Regions from separate parts of the Flavobacterium sp. ABG genome, predicted to be linked through region 3. Evidence: riboswitches for the same ligand, from Rfam matches in the RefSeq annotation. Region 3 holds a riboswitch; each other region holds the start of a gene.
What was found. Region 3 has a riboswitch for cobalamin ahead of AB674_RS03420 (TonB-dependent receptor plug domain-containing protein). Riboswitches for the same ligand answer to the same signal wherever they lie in the genome.
Positions count from the first base shown of each region.

Region 1: linked by a shared signal. The riboswitch ahead of AB674_RS17440 (PKD-like domain-containing protein) and the one ahead of AB674_RS03420 (TonB-dependent receptor plug domain-containing protein) in region 3 are both predicted to bind cobalamin.
Region 2: linked by a shared signal. The riboswitch ahead of AB674_RS13750 (TonB-dependent receptor) and the one ahead of AB674_RS03420 (TonB-dependent receptor plug domain-containing protein) in region 3 are both predicted to bind cobalamin.

Region 1 covers NZ_LEKS01000019.1:32,923-41,205, forward strand. Annotated here, with positions in the region: gene AB674_RS17405 (App1 family protein) at 1-371, opposite strand, end outside; gene AB674_RS17410 (diacylglycerol/lipid kinase family protein) at 435-1,304, shown strand; gene AB674_RS17415 (GNAT family N-acetyltransferase) at 1,307-2,452, opposite strand; gene AB674_RS17420 (DUF1761 domain-containing protein) at 2,573-3,061, opposite strand; gene AB674_RS17425 (Two component regulator three Y domain protein) at 3,243-4,100, shown strand; gene AB674_RS17430 (hypothetical protein) at 4,907-5,212, shown strand; gene AB674_RS17440 (PKD-like domain-containing protein) at 5,585-6,718, opposite strand; cobalamin riboswitch at 6,838-7,073, opposite strand; gene AB674_RS21995 (hypothetical protein) at 7,395-8,117, shown strand.
Region 2 covers NZ_LEKS01000012.1:86,191-94,473, reverse strand. Annotated here, with positions in the region: gene AB674_RS13750 (TonB-dependent receptor) at 1-1,724, opposite strand, end outside; cobalamin riboswitch at 1,841-2,048, opposite strand; gene AB674_RS13745 (NAD(P)/FAD-dependent oxidoreductase) at 2,519-3,778, opposite strand; gene AB674_RS13740 (DEAD/DEAH box helicase) at 3,865-5,199, opposite strand; gene AB674_RS13735 (DEAD/DEAH box helicase) at 5,459-6,997, opposite strand; gene AB674_RS13730 (DUF6155 family protein) at 7,106-7,639, opposite strand; gene AB674_RS13725 (DUF3817 domain-containing protein) at 7,743-8,030, shown strand; gene AB674_RS13720 (mechanosensitive ion channel family protein) at 8,023-8,283, shown strand, end outside.
Region 3 covers NZ_LEKS01000003.1:62,367-70,649, reverse strand. Annotated here, with positions in the region: gene AB674_RS03425 (DUF5074 domain-containing protein) at 1-649, opposite strand, end outside; gene AB674_RS03420 (TonB-dependent receptor plug domain-containing protein) at 655-2,517, opposite strand; cobalamin riboswitch at 2,544-2,752, opposite strand; gene cobC (alpha-ribazole phosphatase) at 2,816-3,358, opposite strand; gene AB674_RS03410 (adenosylcobinamide-GDP ribazoletransferase) at 3,343-4,140, opposite strand; gene tnpA (IS200/IS605 family transposase) at 4,850-5,290, opposite strand; gene cobT (nicotinate-nucleotide--dimethylbenzimidazole phosphoribosyltransferase) at 5,308-6,987, opposite strand; gene cobU (bifunctional adenosylcobinamide kinase/adenosylcobinamide-phosphate guanylyltransferase) at 7,075-7,590, opposite strand; gene AB674_RS03385 (DUF5522 domain-containing protein) at 7,739-8,101, opposite strand; gene AB674_RS03380 (ABC transporter substrate-binding protein) at 8,267-8,283, shown strand, end outside.

The DNA of each region.
Region 1 (8,283 bases), on a different contig from region 3:
ATGTCGGATATGATTCCAAGATTGCCTTCGTGAGGCCTTATAAAACTGCCTTTTGCGGTTATGGTTTCTGATTTGTATCGGATGCTGACCTCATATTCCATCCACCCAAAATTAGGCTCATCCTGAATTGGAATACAAAATTTAAAATAACCATCATCGAGTGTTTTCGAGTGAATTTCCTGATGACCGAATTTTAAGTACACATCAAAATTTCGAATGGTTTTTATCCGAAATAAGTTGACGATAGAAGTAGCGTTTTTGAAGTTTTTCTTCTGAAAATCATAATCATACAATGTTTTAAAGACATGCCCCATCACGATTAATTCCTGATCATTAGCATAACCCCGGTATAATTGTAGAATTGGCTTCATTAATTGTGTACTTTTATATAAAGTTGGAAATTAATTATTTTAATCGGTTTTAGAAATTAAATTTTGAAAAAGAATATTGTTTTTGTTGTAAATCCTATTTCGGGTGATTTGGATAAGTCAGATTTAATGGAGGCTGTCTATGAGTTTTCGATCACAAATAACTTCAATTTGGTGGTGTATGAAACCACAGGCCAGTCCGATGTTAAAGCGATTCAATTGCTTTATGAGCAATGCAGTCCCCAAAGAATTGTAGTGGCTGGTGGTGACGGAACTATAAAAATGGTTGCCGAAGCAATGGAGCAATACGATATTGTAATTGGTATTTTGCCCGCCGGTTCTGCCAATGGTCTGTCTGTCGATTTAAATTTACCGGATTCAACAGAAGAGAATCTGGAAATTGCTTTTCTGCATTCTTATATGGAAATAGATATGATTTCTATCAACGGCAAGAAAAGCATTCACTTGAGTGATATCGGGATCAATGCTGATTTAGTAAAAAACTACGAAGAAAGTAACTGGAGAGGGATCTGGGGCTACGCTTTGCAGGCCTACACGACGCTGGTGGATTCCAATGATCCTTTTGTAGCCACAATTACGACTAATAAAGAAACAAGCGAGCACACGGCAAGAATGATTGTCATTGCGAACTCTCAGAAATATGGAACAGGTGTCACGATCAATCCTCACGGAGCAATGAATGACGGTAAGTTTGAATTGGTGATTCTTAAAAGCCTCGATTTATTATTGCTTGGAAAAATTATTACGGGAAACATGCCGATTGATTCCGAGGATATTGTGATCATTTCGACCGATAAAGCCACTATTAAAACCAATTATCCGGTTAATTTTCAGATTGACGGGGAGTATTGCGGCGCGCAGACTTCTTTAGACATTCATATTCTGCACAAACAAATGAAAATAGCCATTCCTTAAAATTATTTAAAAGGATTTCTTTCTTTCCATTCTGTTTTGGGCTCTAAGTAATCAAATAGTTTACCGATATTTTTATTGATTAAAGCATTGCTGTGGGTGATTAAACCGTACATTTTTACAGGTTTTGCGCCTACGGAACTTTTTATTTCGAGGGCAGTTCTGGCAAATACAACTTCCGAAAAGCCATGATTGATGGAATAAGCGATCATATCATAAAGCATGTTGAGGTATAGCATTTTATCACGCTGAATGCTCTCGTCATAGCCTAGGAAATAGGTGTCCATCACAGCGCCGTTTTGAATCAAAGTATTGAATCCGATTAACTTTCCATCTAAAAAATAACCATAAAAAAGAAAGTCTTCTTTCATGATTTCTTTAAAAGTGCGGAAATGATTTTTAGCCAGAAAAAAAGTGTTGAAAGGCGCATTTTTCGCTACATGAAAATAGAGATCATAAATCGTATCTTCATGTTTTATGATTTCATCCAGCGACATTTTTTGTTTTTCGATTCCTTCTGCTTTTTTGCGGGCGCGTTTGTATTGGTCGCGATATTTTTTAGAAAGTGCTTCAATATAATCCTGTTCCGTTTTCCAATTCGAATTGATTTCAAAAATCATATTGGGCTGCGTAGAGAAGGTAAAGTTGTTTTTGAATTCACTTTTTAAAGGCTCAATCTCACTTTCTGTAAAGTCTTTTATGCTGGTAATATGAACTTTCTTCCCTTTTGCTCTAAGCCCTTTTTTGAGTTCAGTGATGGCTTTGTGGAGTGTTTTAATCACTTTTGCCTGATTTGCATTTTCAGCAATCGAAAAAGCATTTTGTCCCGTAAGCATATTGTTGCCCACAAACAAAACATGTGAAGCAAAATTCTTGAACGCAAAATTACGAACCGATGTTTTTAAACATTGATCCCGTTCTCCAAAGGATTCGAGTTTTTCTGCGAAAATAAATTGAGTTAAAGCGATTCCGATTAGGTTGTCATTTTTAAAAATCCCAATAAAATGACAAAGCATATTGGCCGGAGAAGATTTTTCGAGTACTTCGAGATATTTCCGGGTCAGAAAGATGTTTTCGGTGGTTAGCGCATCCCATTCTAAAGGCAGTGATGAAGCGCTATTGTATAATTGGAAAGTATAAGTTGTACTCAAAAGTAGATGCTAATTTTGTCAAAATTAGATAATATTTATAAGAACCAATCCTGTTTAAGTTATTATTAAGAAAAACCCGTTTGAGTTTTGATTTCAAACGGGTTGTGTTCTTTTATGTGGTTAGGCAAATGCACAAACGATTCCACCCATTAAAGTCAGTGTGACGATCCAGAATCCGGCGTGAATCAAAATGTATTTCCATGATTTTCTTTCGAATAGCGAATTAATCCCAACTACGGGAAAAGCAAAAAACAGGCCTGAGACAAAACCGTGCAACGCACCGTGTTTAAAAGTGCGATAGGCTGTTCCATAATCTGCCATAAAAGCAGCAAACGATGGTTTTGCACTGGCGATCAACGGAGGGCCGCCGACCATTCCTACTGCTCCGGATTGATGAATAGTCAATGCCATCAAAACGATGGTAATCATTAACGAAAAAACATATGTTAATCCGAAAATTTTAAGCATGTTTCCGGTTCGAAGGACCTCTTCGGTCAGATTACTTTCTCTCATCCATACTGTTCCAAAGACTTTTGGATGGTACCAGATAAAACCAACGACAAGTGTCATGATAGCAGCAACTAGTAGTGCAATAAAGTTAATTTCCATAATATGAGGTTTTTATGATTAGTTAGTCAAATTTAATCAAATAAAGTAAAACTTTTGGAAATTTGTAATAAGTAGTATAAATAACGTTAATAAATTACTTATTAACACTTTATCGACATTATGTGCTTTATGTCTGTAAAATGTATAATTTTATTCCTGAAAACAAACCCCCAAATCTGTTATGAAAAGTTATATCACTCTTTTTTTAGCACTTGTTTTTTCTCTAAATATTTTTGCAGATACTGTTTCGGACAAAGAAAAAGATGCCCTTATTAAGTTGTACCATGCTACTAATGGATCACAATGGAAAATAAAATGGGATTTGTCATTATCAGTAGCTACATGGTATGGAGTAACAGCTGAAAACGGAAAAGTTGTCGGGCTAAATTTGGCCAACAATAATTTGCAGGGAGAATTACCCGGTGAGTTTTACGATTTAGTAAATCTGATTGCCGTCGATTTACATGAAAATGGTCTGAAAGGACAACTTCCTGTAGCAATTCAAAATCTGAAGGAGCTTGAAGTTCTCGATGTTTCATTAAATGAGCTGTCAGGAACATTACCGGCTTCGATTTGCGAATTAAAAAAACTGAAAAATTTAGAGCTTTTTGCCAATAAAATTTCAGGAGAATTGCCAATAGAGATTGGAAAATTAAAGCAGTTAGAAATACTGTCGTTGTTTAATAATGAACTGGTAGGACAACTGCCTGGTTCTTTGTATAAAATTCAGACATTGAAGGTATTGCTGCTCAATAATAATAAGATGTCCGGGAACTTAAGTAATGAAATACTTAATTTTTCTGCTCTTGAAAATCTAAGTCTGTTTGACAATAGTTTTGGAGGTGAAATTCCAAAAGGACTGGAAAAGTTGCATAATTTGTCTGAAATGAATCTTTCATACAATAAATTTGAAGGAACCGTTTCTAAAAACCTGGTGTTATTAGACGCACTGAATATGACGATGTTTGACGAAAACGGAGATCCGGTTTTGTTAGAAATTAATAATGAAAAAGAAACTACAATTGTTACCCAAAATTAATCATGCTTATGAATGAATTTCACTCTCGTTAAAAAGTTGATTAAATATATTTAGTTAATTGTTGAAAACCGTAATTCGTTACGGTTTTTTTCTGCCCAAAAGTGATTGGAGTAAGGAATTGTTATGAACACGAATTACACGAATTTCCACTAATCAATTCGTGTTAATTAGCGCAATTTGTGGCATTTTTTTTTGAAGCTAAACTTTATGGAATGTTTTTATGGACACGAATTACACGAATTTTCACTAATCAATTCGTGTTAATTCGTGTAATTTGTGGCTTTTTTTAGGTTAGACTTTATCGGGATGTTTTTATAGCCACGAATCTCACAAATTTCCACGAATCAATTCGTGTTAATTCGTGCAATTCGTGTTTTTTTTAGGTTAGACTTTATCGGGATGTTTTTATAGCCACGAATCTCACAAATTTCCACTAATCAATTCGTGTTAATTCGTGCAATTCGTGTTTTTTTTTAGGTCAAACCTTATCCGTATGAAAAGAAGACTCGAATGAAAGATTTCGTCACTCTGTAGAAAAAAGTAATCCTTTCAATTCTTTTAATCTGTGGCAGATCTTTTTTTTATTTCGCCACAGATTAAAAAGATTAGGAGGATTTTTTCTGGTTTGTGGTCTTGCGCTTTTAACTAGAAAGCACTTCACAAAAGCGTTGCAACTTTTGGACATGATTTAAATAACATTTATTTTTGAAGCGATTTTTTATTCATTTGCTTTTTTTTCATAACTTTAGTTATCAATGTTGGAATGAAAAATAAAATCTTAAATTAACCCTTTTAATTATAAAATTATGGTAGTACAATATAAAGGTGAACAATACGGAAAGGAGACACAATTTACAATAAGAATCATTGGTAATAATCTTTCTAAAAGCAGTTCAAATTATCAAATAGATTTATTGGTAGGTGATAAACAATTGCCAACTTTTACCACGTCTATTCACCAGAGTTTATCAAATTGCCTGAAAGAGATCTATTTGTTCAGAAAACATAACGGGATTAAATTTGATGCTTCTTCTGAAGTAATAAATCCTAAATTAGTGCCTTACGATAAGGTTTTGTACGATTATAATAAGTATGCTTTGTTTATGGCTTAGGTCATTTTACTTAGTAAAAATACGGAAGACTGTCTATTGAGATGGTCTTTTTTTGTTTTCATAGAGGAGGATTAGTGCTTTATAAAGAAAAATGTTTGACACGAATTTCACGAATTTCACGAATTGGCACGAATTATTTTGTTGGTTGTATTTCTTTTCTGCGCATAGTTTGTCCTTTCGACGAAGGAGAAATCACACTTGCTGAGCACTTTTTTTATGGAAATTTCTGTGTGAATTTAAACGCGAGGAACGCTAAGTTTTGTTCAAGGGTCGCAAAGTTAGGGGAAGTAAAAGTGATCTCTTTTGTGATAGAACTAAAAAAAGCTTCAGATTGTCCTGAAGCTTTTGTTTGTAAACGGATGTTTTATGACTTTATAAATTCAAATCTTTAAAACCCGAAATTTCAGTAGAAACTTCACCTAGCCATCCACCTTCGGCACGGTTTGAATTGTAGACTTTGATGAAGTTAATTCCTTGTAGTTTTACAGGGTTTCCTTTTTTATCTACGGCCCAACTGATATCGATTTGGGCTTTTTCATCGGTGTTGGACCAATTGTCGGCATAGCCCCAATCGTAGGCAGGGTTTACCCAATACGTACCGGTTCCGGATTTATCGTATAGGTTGGCTTTTAAGAAAGTTCCTTTTAGGGTAATACTGGTGCCTTTCCAGGTTGGATAGAAAGGATTGCTATGATAAGCATTTTTAGAGATATAACCTGTTTGTCCTTGATTATCAGTCCAACGAATGTAATTGGGTTCCGATGGGTTTTCAGGTTCACTTTTGGGTTGGTAATACGTCAGTTCGTAATTTTTGATGGTTGTTGGTTTATTGTGCTCTGAGCCTGCAATTTCGTACCACTCGTCATCTGCTTTTCCGTTGTTGTTTACATCGCTGGAAACCATGATTATACCGGGTTCGGCCCAATTGCTAAACGCGTTTCCAAGGACGATAAAATCGTTGCCTTCTTTATTGATAATCGTATGGTCAAATCCCATTACGATATAACCTCCAAATCCGCCAAGACTTACCAAGCTTCCTGTTGTAAGTGCCGTTTCTGCTTTTTTCCGCATGGTTTCGTCAGTGTCTTTTGCAGTTGCTTCGGGTAGCGCATTTGTAAATTGCCCGGGAGCAGGAAAGAAATCAAAGACATTTTTAACTCCGTTCAGATAGGTTTTTTCATTTACATTAACGGTGATTTTTTTAAAGATTTCACCGGAATTGTTTTTTACTCTAAAGTCAATTTTATAGGTTCCGGCTTCTGCAAAAACATACATTAAATCAAGCGTGGTAGCAATTATTTTTCCATTTAACAGCCAGGTATAAGTCACGTTATCCGGGTTTTTAAGCTTAGGCTGGAGGTGAAACCATTGCATTTTATCAATTGTAAAACCATTTGTTGGTTCATCAAATGTTACTTCCGGTAATACCACTTCGGAAGGTGTCTCATCTTTGGAACATCCGGTGAGGAATAGAGTTGTGGCTAATGCAATTAAAAATTTATTCATAAACGAAAAGAGTATTATTTTCTATTCTTGTTTTTGCTTTAAAAGCGAAAAAACGAAAACGAAAACCAAATTTGAATTTGATGTTTGTGTTCGGGCTTAAAGTTTTGCTCCACGAAAACTTTAAACTATTAAGCAGTGGCAGGTCTCCTGACTTGTTTCCATTTTGAGCAACCTTCCCACATTTCTAAAAATGCAGTGGCAAAAGATTAGATTTTGGAGATTTGAAAAATCAACAGCAATCTGTCAAAATGTTGCATGAAACTTACAGTAACGGGCTTGTTCAGGATTTGCACCTAATTCCCTTTTAATCAACTACACCGAAAAATGCAGTTGAACCATTGCGCGTACAAATGTAAATAAACTCTTTGGTGCTTTGAATGTTAATTTCAAAAAAAAAATAAACGCTTTTTTGAGGTTCTTTTTTATAAGACAACTCAAATAAATGGTAAAATAAACTTTTTAGCGGCAGATTATATAACACGAAATTTCTCATGATACTAAAACTATTTTTATATATTTGATATAGTAGAATGATTAAAAATAGATTGTTTTGAAGATGTATTGCTGAAAATGTTATAGTGTTAAGTCGTTGACTTATAGTGTATAAATGTATTTTTTGTTAAATCAAGTAAAATTAAGCATTAGTATTAACCATTAATTAACCAATCATTGTATTATGAAAACAAAAATTATTTTAGTTGCTTTTTTAGTATCCCTTTTTATTTCTTGTCAAACAGATGAAATTGCTCAGGAGCCATCGGCTTTGGAGCAAAACAAAGAATTGAAATTTGCCGTTGATCCGGATGGCAAGATCTTACAAAACATTCCACCCGAAATTATCAGCTTAATGGTAAAGGAGTTTGAGTTATCGAATAAGAAAAGTGAAATCGAGGTACTGAGAAATTCTTATGATTTTGAGACGGGGAATTTAACCAAAGAAGCAGCCGGAAGCGATGCCTATTTTAAAAAGTTGAATGAACTGGCCACTGAAAAGAAACTGACTGGCAAAGCAGCTGAAGCGACAAGTGGATATAGAGCACATGTAGCAGGTAAAGGTTGGTTGCCATGGACGCCATACGGACAAGTAATAGGAACAATTGGAGAAAGCAGACAATTGGAGGCTGTTGAATTTGGAGGTTACATTCCGAGTCCTATTTGTAAAATTGGAATTGCTCACGTAGAAGGACTTGGTTGGTACGATCAGGGATGTTCGAGAACATTAGGAACCGTTGGTTTAGGCAGAAGAATGGAGGCAATTCAGGTATATGCTGCAAGTTACTACAGAGCTTATGTGGCAGAATTAGGCTGGTTACCATGGGTAAGCAGTGGTCAGGTTGCCGGAACTGTTGGACAAAGCAGAAGAATGGAAGCTTTTCAGGTAACGAATTTTGGATACTAGACTACGGATATTAGTTCCCTAATTCAGGCAAGACTGCGAAATACTTTCTTTAGAATACACACAAAAACTCCTTAAGAAATTAAGGAGTTTTGTGTATATAAAATGATAATGAATCATTCTATTCGTACTTTAAGAATTTTAAAATATTGGTTCTTTCGGCTAAAGA
Region 2 (8,283 bases), on a different contig from region 3:
ATTTCTAAGCCTGCGAATTTTGTATAATCTCTGCTTTCAGAATAGGTATAAGTCAGATTGGCGACTAAGTTTAATTTGTTAAAATGAGTTCCCATATTCAGAACAGATTCTATTCCTTTTCCTTTAACTTGTCCGATATTGGTCATCATCCAGCGGAATAAATTTCCGGTTGGTGCTGCTACAATCTTATCTTTGGTATTGGTATAATAACCGTCAACCTGAATCGAAAAGGCATCAAAAAAACCTTTCCCTACAGGCAAATTGTAGGTAAAACCAAGGTCGTACTGGTTCATGTATTCCGGTCTCAAAGTACTGGAGCCAACCATGGTATAATACAAATCATTAAAAGTGGGCATTCTGAAAATACGCTTTGCAAACGCTCTTAGATTAAAATCATGTCCTTTAAATGGAGTGTAACCCAAAAACAGCGCGGGTGTTACTTCTGTTTTATCCGGAGCTTTTGCATTGTAACGCACCTCTTCTTGTACATGCGTGCCTACAAGACTTCCCAAGACTTTAAGTCCTCCAAGTCGGTAGGAACTGGCAAGAGAAACTAAAGCCGTATAACGTTGTGGATAAGAAAATAAGGTTTGGATTCCTTTTCTTGTTGCATTTAATCGGTTGTATTGCAAATCTGTAGACAACGAAACATCCCACGTTGGCGTTATGCTGTACATATTAACAGCAGAAAAATAGATTTCCTGTTGGTAGTAACTATCGTCAGATTGAGCGCCTTCGGTTACTGTTTCTCCTAAAATTCGGGTCGTATCTCGGGCAACATAATGTGTATAATCGTAGGCGTATTTTGCCCTGGCCTGAAATTTATACTTCTCGTTAACTTCTTTCACTAAAAAAGCCTGAGCGAAAAAATTCTTATCGTATTGTCTGAAACCGTCTTTAAACTTATTCGCCACAATAGCTCCCGGTGCTCCCCTATCTGAATCATAATAATACACCTTAGCATCCCAGGAACCTTTATTTATTTTTCCGTAAAGCCCTGATTCTACTCTTAAAGCTTCAATATCACTGTTCATTCGGGTCGCTGTAGTGTCATAAGCCAAAGAACCATCCTGATTGTTTCTGGTGTATCTGTATTTGTACTGCCCATTAGACTTGATGTATTCCGAACTTACACTCATGCTTACTTTATCGCTCAACTTCTGTTCCCATCGGAATGAAGGATTGATATAGTTGATAGACATCGTTTTGTAACGTACTAAAAGATTCGTTTTTTTGGTACCTTCAAAAACAGGTCGTTTCGTTCTTAAGTAAATCGTAGAAGCCGCAGCAAAGTCTTTGGCAGATTGAAATATTTCGCTTTTTTGTCCATTGTACATGGTTAAGGATTCCATATCGTCTAAGGAATATTTCCCTAAATCTGTCACTCCGTTTTGCGCATTGCCCAGTTGAATTCCGTCATAAAAAACACCTACATGATGGGTTCCCATATTACGGACATCAACCGTTTTAAGGCCACCAAGTCCGCCATAGTCTTTGATTTGGGTTCCTGCAAAATATCGTAATGCGTCGGCAACGCTATGGCTGGCCAGGTTTTCGAGTAATTTTCCTGAAAGCGTTTGTACGGGAATTACCTCCTGAAAAGGTTTTGATTTTAGGACGACCTCTTTTAAAACCCGTAAACTATCCTTTTTTACCTGAGCTTGAGGTAAAAACGGGATCAATACAATAAAAAAGAATACAAGCGTTTTTGTGGTATTATGCATCACTGATTTTATTAAATAAACTTTCAGAGATGTAAATAACAAGAAGCAATAAGACACATTCCGACTATAAAAATAGCAGGGAATATTCTTGTTCTTCAACTTTATACCACGAAAGTCTTAAACTATGTGATTATGGCAGGTCTCCTGACTTATTCTATCTTTAAAACAGCCTTCCCATTCGCTGTAGCAAACAGTGGCATTAGAAACGTTTAAAGACTTATATAGAACTTACAGTAGCGGGTCTGCTCAGGATTTACACCTGATTCCCTTTTAACTATTCTCTAAAAAAACTTAGAAAAATAGACCAAAATCTGCGGCAAATATACAATTATCTTTATAATATTAAGAACTATTTAATACAATTGCTCTTACCCTAATAAAATAAAAACATCTTCCGAGTGAAAAGACTTTTAATTACTGGTATCTTATTGGATCCAAATAAGTAGAAAACAACAACAAAAAAATAAAACCAAAAAGCCGAAAACGTAAGTTTCCGGCTTTTTAAATTTTTGGAATTTGGAATTCACACTATTGTCATTTCGACGAAGGAGAAATCACACAAGTTGCTCCATTCTCTATTTTTCGCAATTTTGTCATACTGAGGGACGAAGTATCTTCACGAGTAATTCCGTAAAGTAAAGCGCAACGGTATGGATTCAGCAAACGTAGATCCTTCGTTCCTCAGGATGACAAACTGTACGGAGTTTCTGGTGTGATTTCTCGACTTCGCTCGAAATGACAGAAAAACAAATTAGCTTTTGGAATTTGGAATTTGAAATTTCAAATATTAAAACTTAACTCCTCTTATCCGGTCTGATAATCATTCTTAAAGACTGATCTCGTGCAAAATAGGCTACCATCCAGTTCCAGAATGTATTCAGTCTGTTTCTATAAGTAATCAACGATATTAAGTGTATAAACAACCAGATAATCCAGGCGAAAAATCCTTTAAAATGCCATTTTGGACTTGGTAAATCTACTACAGCTTTATTTTTTCCTATAATGGCCATCGAGCCTTTATCGTTGTAAGTAAAAGCTTTAAGAGGTTTGTTGTGAACCATCGCTTTAAAGTTCTTAGCCAGATTTAACCCTTGTTGAATAGCAACCTGAGCTACCTGAGGATGTCCGTCGGGGAATTTTTGATCTCCTGCTAAAATAGCAGTATCACCAATAGCATATACATTTTCAAGACCATTCACTTTATTGTATTGATCCGTTGCCATACGCCTACCACGACCATAACTTTCTGTTGGAATACCTTCAAAAAGTTTAGCCGAAACACCGGCTGCCCAAATTAGATTTTTGGTCTGAATCGTTTCTCCGTTAGCAAAATGCACGGTGTCATTAATATAATCGGTAACACGGCTGTTTAGTTTTACGACAACTCCCAGTTTGGTTAATGCTTCTAAAGTATCTTTTTGTGAAGCTACACTCATTGGAGCCAGTAAAGCATCTCCCCCGTCTACTAAATAGACATTACTGGCAGATGTTTCTAATTCCGGGTATTCTTTGAGTAATATATTTTTACGCATTTCAGCAAACATTCCTGAAACTTCAACTCCGGTAGGTCCTCCACCGGCTACCACAATCGTTAATAATTTACGGCGTTTGCGGATGTCTTTGGTTATAGCGGCTTTTTCGAGGTTTTTAAGCAACGTATTTCGCATTTCGATGGCATCATTTAAGGTTTTCATCGGAATGGCGTTTTTCATCACGTTTTCCATGCCAAAATAACTAGTTTCTGCTCCTGTGGCAAAAACCAGATAATCGTAACTCAATTCGCCATTGTTTAAGATTACTTTATTCTCTGCAGGAACTACAGAAACCAGTTCTCCTAAACGAAATTGAAGGTTCTTTTTGCCGGCAAAAAACTTTCTATAGGGATAACTTATACTGGAAGGTTCCAGAAAAGCTGTTGCAACCTGATATATTAGTGGTGGGAAAAAATTGTAATTGTTCTTGTCTACAAGTGTAACTTGAATTTGAGGCTGATTTACAAGTTCCTTCGCCAGATTTATACCTGCAAACCCACCTCCAATAATGACTATTTTCATATATATTGTTTTACGAATAAGATAATTTTCTTTTAAAATCACCTTAAAAGTACAATATAATTAAACAGCTACAAAGCCAACATATCTTACTTTTTGAATTTTTTAACAGGTTTTTCAACTACATCGATTTTGTTCTGCAAAACATAATTTGCTAACAGTTTTTCGATCAACTCCTCTTTGGTTAAATGATGAAAAACAGTTTTCACTTTTGTTTTTAATTCAGCAGAAAGATCATGATTCGGTTTTGTTTTGAAAATTTGTTTTGCCCAAAGAAGTGTATTGTTCTCCTCTAAACTTACTGCTGTTGGTTTTTTAAATTCAATGAATTTTAAATCCAATTCTTTTTCAAATTCAGCAATTTCGGCTACTTCCTCCTCTTGCAGAACGGTTAAAGAAAGTCCTTTTGCACCTGCTCTGGCAGTTCTTCCACTTCTGTGAACGTAAGCTTCGTAAGTATCCGGCAAATGATAGTTGACTACATAAGAGATTTCTTTTACATCTATTCCTCTGGCAGCCAAATCTGTAGCAACCAAAATATTGATGTGTCCTTCACGAAATTGCTCCATAATTCTATCACGAATTCCTTGTGACAAACTACCGTGAAGTGCTCCTGAAGAAAAACGGTTTATAGCCAGATTTTTAGCCAATTTATTTACTGCTGCTTTGGTTTTGCAGAAAATAATTCCGCGTTCCCCTTCTCTGGAATTCAAAAAGTGCATCAGGACATCCAATTTTTCAATCGGATCAACCACAATGTATTCGTGATCAATTCCCTGATTACCAATTGTCTCCATATTGGCACTAACCTGAACTACATCTTTGTGTAAATAATTCTGAACCAGTTGCTTAATTGTTCCGGGCAAAGTAGCTGAGAACAATAAAGTACGGTGTTTTTTAGGCAATTCGGCAATGATTTCGTCTAAGCTTTCTTTTAGAATAGAAACCATTTCGTCCGCTTCGTCTAAGACCAAAAACTTTGTTTGTTTTAAGTCAACGGCTTTGCGTTGAATCAAATCAATTAAACGTCCCGGAGTTGCTACAACAATATGGGTTGGCTGTGCAAGACGCTCCATTTGTGGTTTTATTGGAATTCCACCACAAGTAGCTGCAATAGAAAGATTTGGAATGTGTTTTCCAAAATCTTCCAGATTTCTGAAAATCTGATGTCCAAGTTCTCTTGTTGGCACCAAAATAACAGCCTGAACAATTGGCGATGTGGTATCGATCAATTGCAATAATGGTAATCCAAAAGCTGCTGTTTTTCCGGTTCCGGTTTTGGCTAAACCTACCAGATCGTGAGTTTCAGCCAAAAGAAGCGGAATCGTTTTTTGTTGTATTTCTGTTGGCTCAACAATATTCAATTCGCTTAACGCTTTTAAAATTGGCGCTGAAATTCCTAATTCTGAGAATGGTTTAGACATGTTTTTTTTATTTTAAATTTATGAGTTTAGATTCCGGATTTACCTCTGGTCTCTAAATTATTGAACCATTAAGGGATTAAGTTTCATTAAGCGTTGAACTTAATTTTTCTAAATACCTTAATGGTTTTGTTGGATAAAATTCCAATTTTTTAAATTCCAAATTCCAATTGAAGGCACTCGCTTCGACTTCGCTCAGCGGGACAACCTGAAACCTGAAACCTGAAACTTGAAACCTGAAACTAAGAAACTTTCGCTACTCTCAATCCGGCTCGTTCATGATTTTCTCGCGGTATTTTTTACCGATTAGCAAGACCATTTTTAGCTTGTAATCGTCAACTAGCCATTCGCGGTAGTTTTTACTACATTGACTCAGACATTTTGCGTAACGTTTGATACGACAATCAATATCGTCATCCAATTCTTTACCAAGAGATTTTGCTTCTTGTAAAGTTTCTGTATTGTCTACACACATTGAAGCGTGTTGCTCTAATGATTTGTCTAATACTACTTTTGAACGTAAGTTTTGCTTGATGATTAGTTTGTGTTCTTCATCAACATCAAAAGTTACATCTGCGGTTTTACTGAATTTTGCGCGTAATTCCGGTGGCATGCTGTATTTGAAATACAATTCAATTTCCGTATCATCACGAAGGTTTTCAAGGTAAAACTCAGGCGATTTAAAGATGTGTTGCCAGTTTACCGGCTCACTCCATAAACCAAAACGGGCAGCATTATTACCCAAATCGATTACTGTAAACTCGTCTTTACCAGGTAATTTACGAGATCCACGACCAATCATCTGGTAGTATAAAGTTAATGATTTTGTTGCTCTGTTTAAGATAATAGTTTCAACTGTCGGCTCATCAAAACCTGTGGTCAAGATTCCAACCGATGTTAAAATCGCGTCCGGAGTCTTTTTGAACCATTGTAAGATATCTTTACGTTCTTCAGAACTGCTTGTATTATCAAGGTGCCTGATGTCGTAACCTGCTTCTCTAAACGTTTCATATACGTACAATGACGTATGAATACCATTATTGAAAATCAACGTCTTTTTTCCTAATGAACGTTCTGTATAAGCATGCAAGAGTTTTTCCTGCATGATGGTGTTGGTATATAAATCGTCAGATGATTTTACGGTGTAATCTCCGTTAATACCTACTTTAAGCGACGTTAAACCTACATCATAACTGTATGTGGTAGCACGCGCCAAAAATCCTTTATCAATCAATGAACTAATGGTATCACCCACAATAAGTTCATTGTAACTTTGGTGCATTGGTAATTTTATATTCGAACTCAAAGGAGTTGCTGTTACTCCAAGAATAAAAGCGTTTTTGAATGAGTTTAATAACTTACGGAACGAATTGTAATGTGCCTCATCGATAATAACCAAACCAATGTTGTCAAGGTGTAGCTTCTCGTCGTTGATACGGTTTTTTAAAGTCTCAACCATTGCCACAAAACAAGAAAAATCGTTCTGATCCGGTAATTCTTTTACTTTACTGTTGATAATTTTGTTGGAAACTCCGAAGCCTTTCAGCATTTTCGAAGTCTGTTTGCAAAGCTCGATACGGTGGGTTAAAACAACTACTTTTTTATCATTATTGGCCAAATAGCGACGAACGATTTCAGAAAAAATTACTGTTTTTCCTCCACCGGTCGGTAATTGATATAATAAATGATGTTGAGTAGGAGCATTGTCTAAACGATCAAAAATGGCATCGATGTCACCTTTTTGGTATGCATAAAGTTCTTTTTTCTCTTCTCTTTCTATTTCTAAAGTGTTTTGAGACATTGTAAATTTTTGGATTTTTGCAAAAGTACACCTAAAAAACAGTTTTTCATCTTATTTTAACTTAAAATAAATGATTCTTTTTAATAAGATTTTTTATAGGAAGTGTTTTTATTGGTCGATTTTCTCCAAAAGTATCTCAAATTCGTAGCTGTTTTTCCACTTTTGTTGCATTGTTTCTTGGTAAACAGAAACGATTCGGGTCTTAAATTCACTCAAAACACCATTAGAAATGGTAAAATGTACGAGCTGTTCAAAAGAATTCAGCATGCTCTTAAAAAACAATTCCTGCTTGATCGGGTTTTGAGCGGAATAAGTTTGTGCGATTTCAATATTATAAAGCATCACATCCGCAATTACAAACGGATCAACTCCCAGTGAAATAAAATGTTTGATGTATTTCTGTGCTACAGAGCGACGCATTTTTGCTTTTGGCCGCCTCTTGGCCTGTGGCTTTTTTATGGGAAAATATTCCTGCGAAATCTTAACCTTACACTCCTGTAAAAGCTTATCTTCTTTTGGATTAAAAGCAAAATCATAATAGGTTTTTACGGGACTGAATTTCTCATACAATTCGATAATTTGTTCTTCGAGTTGTTCTTTATTTAATTCTGCCAAGTATTTTTTTAAATCACGTTTACTCATTATCAAAGTTTAAGATTGTAAAAGTAAATTACTTTTGGGTTTCATACTCATAATGCCGACGATAATACTTAATTTTGCCTGTATAAACTCAAAAAACAAATACATGCTCAAGATTTTTAAAGTTACCGCAATTTTAGAAGGAATCTCTTTTTTAGTATTAATAGCCAATATGCTTTTTCTTAAAACAAACAATCCGGAACTCTACCACACTATAGTACGCCCTTTCGGAATGGGACATGGCGTATTATTTATTGCTTATGTTGTTTTAGCCTTTTTATTGAAAAAATCTCAAAACTGGGATTTAAAAACTTTCGCAATCATTCTAATCGCTTCTTTAATTCCTTTTGGAACTTTTTATATTGAAAAAAAATATTTAGAGCACAATGCATAAACTTTTGGATAAAATATTTAATTCTTTATATCCTGTTTTTAGAGATTGGGGAATGAGTCGCAACTTTGCGTCTTATGTCAGCCTGATTTTTAATATCATCATCTTGGTGGTGCTGGCTTATATTATTTATTATGCCGCCAAGTTTCTTTTGGTAACGTTGACAGCTGTTTTTGCGCAACGCACCAAAACAAAATTTGACGATTATTTAATTCAGAATAAAACAACGAGATATACGGCTTATCTGATTCCATTT
Region 3 (8,283 bases):
AACTCGGAACGTCACCCACTACAAAATTAGTAGTGACTTTATTAGTTGCACTGCTGATAACAGTTAAAGAATTTCCTTGACTGAATCCACCTTTGTGTGCTACATAAAGACTTCCGTTATTTTCGATGATCTTTTCCGGACCTTCAACAACAGGGATTTTAGATGTGATTTTATTTGCAGTAAGGTCAAATATAGCTACATAGTCATCTGTCGCGCTTGCTCCGTCTCCCCAGTTTGTTACGTATCCTTTTCCATTTGCAAAAGCAATATATCTAGGATTGCTTAAGTCTGCGGTAACAGTTGCTATACTTTTAAAAGTATATCGGTTAACGACTTCAATTTTATTGGAACCGTTTACCACGATGTAAGCAAAATTACCATTAAAGCCAATGCTTTGTGGTGCATCACCAATTTTTTTTCCGGTATTTACTAATGAAAATACATTGTTTTCGATTTTTAAATCTTCCGATAAATAAGAGATTGATCCATTGCCTTTTTCAAAATTTCCTTCATTAGCAATAAACAATCCACCATCATAATTACCACGTGGTTCTTGTACCGGATCTGTAGTGTCGTCGTCACTGCTACAAGAGGCGAAAAAGGCCGAGCTTACAAGGAGTGCTAAAAATAGTTTGTTAAATTTCTTCATGTTTTTTAAAAGTTAAGGTTAATGTATATTGTGTAATTTCTCCCCGGCATTTGTCTGTTAGTCACTGGCTGATAATTTTCATTCCAGATATTTAGCATTTGAAATCCAAGTTTGTAACTGTTTTTTTTGCCAAAATCATAATCAACACCCAAATTGCCAATACTGTATGCTTTTACTTTTGTATTTGGGTTATTAAAAGGTGTGGTATAAGCATCTCCTGTATATAAATATTGAAAATAAGAAGATACCTTTTTCCAATTATAAGAAGCTGATCCTGTTAGTTTATGGTAAGGAACATATATTAATTGCTTGTAAATTGATTCTCCACGAATCACTTGTTTACTTTCTGAAATGGTATACGCATAAGTTCCATTGAGTGTGAAGTTGTGGTTTTCTATTTTTGTTTTCCATTCCAAGAGCACTTCTGCACCATACGCCCTAACTTTGTCTGTGTTTTCCGGAGACCAAACATCACCGCTGCCTTCTTTAGGAACCCAGCGTAACAAGTCCCGAATTGCATTGTAATATGCAGTTACAGAAAGAGTGAAATTTTTTGTAAAAAACTCATTGCCAATTTCACCTTGATAAGAAGTTTCAGGTTTCAAGTCAGGATTACCGCTTCCTTGCCAAAATAAGTCATTGTAAGTGGGCATTCTGAAATTCTTTGATGCGTTTAATTTTATACGATAAAAGTCTGTGAATTGATATCTTGTTCCAAAAGAAAAAAGAAAAGGGTTTCCGTAATTGTCGGTTACTTCTTGACGAATACTGGCGGTATAATCCCATCTGTCCGTTACTAAATGACGCAATAACAAACTGGCCGAACCGATTTCTCTTTTTACATTATTAATACTTGAACCATATCCTTTATTTCTAGTATAATCGATAATAGCATTTAATTTGATTTTATCATTTACATCAAAGGCTAAATCATATTTTAGAATAGAAGTCTCAACTTTTCCATAGGTAAAGAGTTCCGAATTAATGTTTCCAAAATACTTATAAGATTCTCCAATATGAGCAGCTCTTAACTTAGAAGTAAAACGATCAAAAACACTTTCCCATTCTAAAAGATTACGGGTGTTAAAATCATTGTATTTTGTTTTAGTATCACTTGGAGAAGTGAGTGAGAAATGACGTTCTGAATCGTAAAACTGACTGTATAATTTCAAGGTGTTTTTGGAGTCAATTTTATATCCAAATGAGGTATTCATACTGGTATTATAATAAGCACCATTTAGATTTTTTTGATCGATTGTTCCCGGATATTTAAAATCATTTTGAGAACTGTTTCTGGAAATACTGACTTGAAGACTGTACTTTTCTGATGCTATGGCAGCACGGTAATTTGCGCTGTAGGTGTCAAAACTTCCACCGCTAAAAAACAAATGATTAGAGAATTGTTTTTTGAAACTCAAATCATTATTAAGGTGAATACTTCCGCCGATAGCGCCACTTCCGTATAAAATACTTCCCCCTCCGGCTTTTACGGCTATGGAATTAAAATCACGTGTCCCGATCGTATTAAAGTCAGTTTGACCTAAAAATTGGGAATTAATATTGATTCCGTTCCAAATGACTGCGGTTTGTGCGCTGGTTGTCCCTCTAAAGGAAGGTCCGGAAGTCATTCCGAGTCCGTTTTCTTTAAAATAGATAACCGTATTGTAATTTAAAAGAGAGGTTAAGGATGATTGATTTCTGTTAATTACAGAATCATTCAAGGTTTGAACAGACTGTGTACCCGAGTATTTCTTAAGATTGGTGTCCGAAACAACCACTTCTTTCAATTTTGTTATAGAATCGTTCTGTGCCAAAAGGATCTGACACAATAAGAGCAAACAAAAAGACAACCGTTTTTTTAAAGTCATAATTTCTAAACTCTTGTTCCCGAGAGTTCGATATTAGTTACAAAGGCAGGTCTCCTGGCTCGCGTCTTGTTGTTTACCTTCCCATTCGCCAGAGCGAGCAGTGGTTTTGTAGTTAACAACAAGCATTCATTTCTGAACTAAGCTTACAGTTGCGGGTACAGCTCAAGTTTTTACTTGATTCCCTTTTTAATGTGCTAAATAAATCAGTAACACAACCTTAAATTTTTTGCAAAGATAAAGTTAAAATTATTGAATTTTCAAATTTGGTTTGTTTTTTATGTGAATTCCTAAAACAAATTTACAGCTGTAGGTTTATTTTGACGACTTGTCCAAAATCGACTTTATTCTGAAAAGCATCTTTCAGCGGGAGTGAAGTATGGTGGCAAAGCAGGCTTCTGATGACTCCTGCATGGGTAACAATAATTATCGGTTGGTCTGTTTTTTTTGAAATTTGCTCTGATAAAAAAGCACCGGTTCTGTCATGTAATTCAATAAAAGATTCTCCGTTTGTAGCGTGAACAGTCACAAAATCTTCCATCCACGGATTAAGTTGTTCGGGTAGAATGTCATTCCAGTTTTTCATTTCCCAATCTCCAAAATTCATTTCCATTAGTCTTTTGTCTTCCTGGTAAGAAATAGTTTTGATTTCGTTTTGAATGTGTTTTGCTAAAATTACACAGCGCTGTAAAGGACTTGAGAAAAGAATCGCTTTTTGTGGCAATTGTGAAAGGATATTTTTAAAAATAAGATCAAAAGGTTCTGCTAGAGTAACATCAGATTGTCCGTAGCAAATGCCTTTTTCGCAAACCGTTTCGGTATGACGTACTAAATAAATTTCCATAAAAAAAGAAGCGCTAAATAATAAACAACTTCGCACACCTGTTGTGTAGCTCCCAAGCAGTCGCCCGTATAACCGTCAATCCATTTCTGAAAGTAACGCGCTAAAAAATAACGGGTCAAAAAAACAGGAATTAAAACCAAAAGAATCTGGTACTTGAAATAGGACAGCGCAAGTAGAGGAACTAATCCAAAGAAAAAGGAACCTAAAATTTCTTTCCAGGTATTGCTTTTAGCAATGGGTTTGCTTTTACTTGAAGCATCATCACGCGAATACTCATGAGTGAAAATGATACTAATCGCTGCCAAACGACTCAAAGCATGAGCTGAAACAAATAATAAGAAAATTTGAAAAAGTGCTGTTGAATCCTGAATTTGAAAAAGTGCTATAGATTCTGAAAGCAGTTTGAACTTTAATAAAAAAAGCAAAACCAAACCAATGGCACCATAGGCACCAATAGCGCTGTCTTTCATAATGAGTAGTATTTTTTCCTTGGTCCAGCCTCCACCAAAACCATCACAAACATCTGCAAAGCCATCTTCATGAAAAGCTCCTGTAGTTAATATAGAAGCAATAAAAGCGAGTATCACAGCAGTTTCTACCGACAGAAAAAGAGAAAAAACATAAAATGCCAAAAAGGAAATACTTCCAACAATCCAGCCTATCAAAGGGAAATACCGTGTGGCTTTATTTAGATAATCCGGATTATGATCAATGTTTTTTGGACATGGAATCCGGGTGTAAAACAGGAGTGCTGTGAAGAATATATGGAGTTCTTTTTTCATTGGTAAGAGTATGTAGTTATTTGGCTAAAGCCAGTTTGATTGCTTTCATGAAACCAACATCTAAAGATGTTGGCAATTGAATCTGTACAAAGGCTTTCTTTTTTTGAAATTAATGTTTTTCTGAATTTTTAGTGGATTTCTATTTGGTGTGTTTTTTGTAAAATGATAGTAAAAGAAAAGGTTATTTGTGATTTGAAATGTTTTTATTGAATTGCCTCCAGATTTATCTGGAGGTTATCAAGTTTAAATTAAAAAGGTTTTTAGTCAAATTTTATGCATATAACTATTTGAGATTCTATTTGTCTTTACAGTGCTATAAATTTCATAGATTATGTTAGGGACTATTTTTTTATTGAATTGCCTCCAGATTTATCTGGAGGTTACCAAGTTTAAATTAAAAAGGGCTTTAGCCAAATTTTATGCGCATGACTCTTTGCAATTCATTTTGTCTTTGCGGTACTGTAAATTTTATAGATTTATGTTAGGGACTATTTTTTTATTGAATTACCTCCAGATTTATCTGGAGGTAACAAAGTTTAAATTAAAAAGGGCTTTAGCCAAATTTTATGCGCATAACTCTTTGCGATTCAATTTGTTTTTGCTGTATTATAAATTTATAGATTGTGTCAGAGCTGTTTTTTTATTGAATTACCTCCAGATAAATCTGGAGGATTATAAAATTTAAATTAGAAAAGACTTTAGCTAAATTTTATTTAGGATTTATTTTTTGAAACCCAAATTTTCTAATAATCTCATCATATTCTTCTTGAAATGTTTTATTCTTATGGTGTAATTCTTGATTTTTTATATAATGCCTTACCTTATCAACTATTGATTCAGAAACGGAGATAGCAAAATACTCATCTTGCCATTCAAACTTTTCTTTAGTTAACTTATTTTTATTAATCCAAAAAGAAGATTCGCCTTTTATTAAGTGCATAATTTTTTGAATACTTTGATCGGTACCTAATGAAATTAAACAATGACAATGATCTGAGTACCCATTTATGTGATCAATGTAAATTCCTTTTTCTTGGGCATTCACTTTGATGTGTTTCCATACTTTTTCTCGCAATTCGAAAGAACTTAAGTGAGGAACCCTGTTTTTTGTACTCCAAACAAAATGAATATAAATTTTAAGAAAAGGCATATACTACATATTAAAAGTTACTTCTTGTTAACCCCGGCATTTTCAAAAGTGGCCATTTCATTGAGAAAAGCTTCTGCAGATTTTAAAATTGGAAGAGCGATCGCACAGCCTGTTCCTTCTCCTAATCGTAAATCGAGATTTAAAATAGGTTTCGCTTCTAAATAATTTAACAATTTCTGATGGGCTTGTTCCGCTGAGACATGGCAAAAAACGGCATTTCTTTTAATATTCGGATTTATTTTCGAAGCTATTAAATACGCTACACTGCAAATAAAGCCATCTACCAAAATCAACATTTTACAATCATAAGCAGCTAGCATGCCACCCGCCATTTGTATAATTTCAAAACCTCCAAAATAGGCCAATTGCTGTTGCATTTCAGTTTGACCTGAATAATTTTCAATCGCTTTTTTCAGTATGTTTTGTTTTTGGGTCAGTTTTTCGTCTTCAACACCAGTTCCTCTTCCAACACATTCTTCGATCGGAAAACCCGTTAGAAGACTCATTAATACTGCTGCTGTAGAGGTGTTTCCAATTCCCATTTCACCAAAACCAATGCAATTAGAATCCGTTTCTGCGATAGTATTTACAATGGTTTTTCCTTTTTCAAAGCACAAGTGCAGCTCCGTTTCGCTCATAGCGCGAGCGTGTAAAAACGATTGTGTTCCTTTTGCAATTTTGGCATTTATTAATTTGGCATTTGTTGGGAAATCATAGTTCACACCCGCATCTACAATAGATAATGTAATGTCATTTTGTTTGCAGAAAACATTTATTGCTGCGCCCTCTTCGAGAAAATTAGCAACCATTTGGCGGGTAACATCCTGCGGATAGGCACTGACACCATGATTTGCAATTCCATGATCTGCTGCAAAAACAACGATATTTGGACTTTTTATTTTAGGATTTAAAGTTTCAAAAACATGTCCCATTTGCAAAGCCAAGGTTTCTAAAATGCCCAAAGCACCAATAGGTTTGGTTTTAGAGTCTATTTTTTCCTGTAAAAGTGTAGTGAAATCTGATTGGTCCTTAGATACTGATTGTGGATTTATTTGAAGATTCGAAACCACATTTTCAAGCACATTAGTAATTTCGGTCACATCAGGGACTTCCGATTTTTGTTTCCAGTTGAGTTGTTGCAACATCGGCTGGTTATCGTAATTGGTAGCCGGTTTTCCGATACAGAAATAACCAAGGGGTTCGATGTTCTCCGGTAAATCGAGTATTTTTTTAAATTGATAATAGTTTAGAATAGAAACCCATCCCATCCCATAACCTTGTTCGGTAAGCGAAAGCCAAATGTTTTGTGCAGCACAAACCGAACTAAATTTAACGGCTTCATTACTGCCAACCGTTCCAATAGTGAATTGATTTAAAACCGCTCGGTCATAAGCGATAATAAGTCCAATTGGAGCTTCTTCAATCGCTTCTAATTTCAGTGATTTATAATGCTCTTTTTGCTCCGGATTGTCAGTAAGAGCTTCGGCTTTTTTATTATACTCTAAAAATAAATTTTTGATGGCACTTTTAACCTCAGTCGATCTGATAATGTAGTATTTTGTAGCATCAGTCAAACCAACAGAAGGAGCCCAATGTCCTGCCTGTAAAGCTTTGTTGATTACTTCATCAGGTACTTCATCTGCGGTGAAATGTCGGGTGTCCCGACGTGATTTTAAAATATCGTCTAAATAACTCATAAGCTTGTAAAATTACAATATTAAAAATTCCAAATTCCAAAAAGCGAATAAATGCGTTGGAATTTGGAATTTGAGATTTGGAATTTACTACCTCTGTTCCTTTATTTTGACAGGAATTCCAGAGACCATCAAAACAACCTCATCTGCTTTTGAGGCTAAAAATTGATTCATCCAGCCTTGCAACTCGGTAAATTTCCTTCCGATATGAGTTTCTGCGTGAACGCCCATTCCAATTTCATTAGTAACAATGATCAAGGTCGCGTCTTTTTGATTGGCTATTTTTTCAAATTCAGCTTTGGCTTCTTCTAAAGATAAAGACACGTCATTTTTAGTATCAACGAAAAAATTGGTAAGCCATAGGGTGACACAATCGATGAGTGCTACGCTTCCGGTGAAATCAATTTCGCTTAAATGTTTTTCTTTTTCAATATTGGTCCAACGCTCGTCACGTTCCTGCTGATGACGGTCGATTCTATTCTGAAAATCGGCATCCCATTTTCTTGCCGTTGCGACATATATAGGCGTACTAGAAAGTTGCAAAGCCAAATTTTGAGCATAACTGCTTTTCCCGGATCGCTCGCCGCCTGTAATTAGATAGATCATTTTTTTGTGAGGTGTTATTTGTGAGATGTTGATTGTAAAATGTGTAATGTTATTTGTGAGATGTAAATGGAAAGAGATACTAAACCGTAATTTGCAATTCACTTTTTACAAAAAATATTTTACATTTAACAAATTACATTTCACAGTATTAATAAGGACAATGTCTGCATCCATTTCCGCAACAGTTGCCTCTTTTTAGGTGAAACCAGGCTTTAAAAACATATTTATTGTCTTCGAGATAATAATCAATTCCCTCAATTAACTGTTCTGATTTGGGTAAGGCTGCGGCTTTATTGTGAAGCGCTTTTTCCGGAGTTAAAGTTTCTACATAAGCTTCAATTTTATCTTCACAGGCTTCTTTAAAGCAAGCCGGACAAAGACAATCGCCACCTTCGGAGAGATTAAAAATAGGAGGGTAATTATTGCACCAACATTTGTTCTCAACAGAAATATCTCCGCAGCTAAAAGTAGATTCACAGCTTGAGCAAACTTTTGTTTTTGTGGTATTCATGTAGGTAAAGATAATATTTATTTAATTTTGTCAGATTAAAGAGGGGTAAAAAAAATAGAAATTGATTTACCTTTGCTGTTAATTGAAACCGGCATTATGAAATTGTAATGATTCAAAATGACCTATATTTATCACGAATTACAAATACTATACCTATATCTACTTATGAAACATTTAGTATC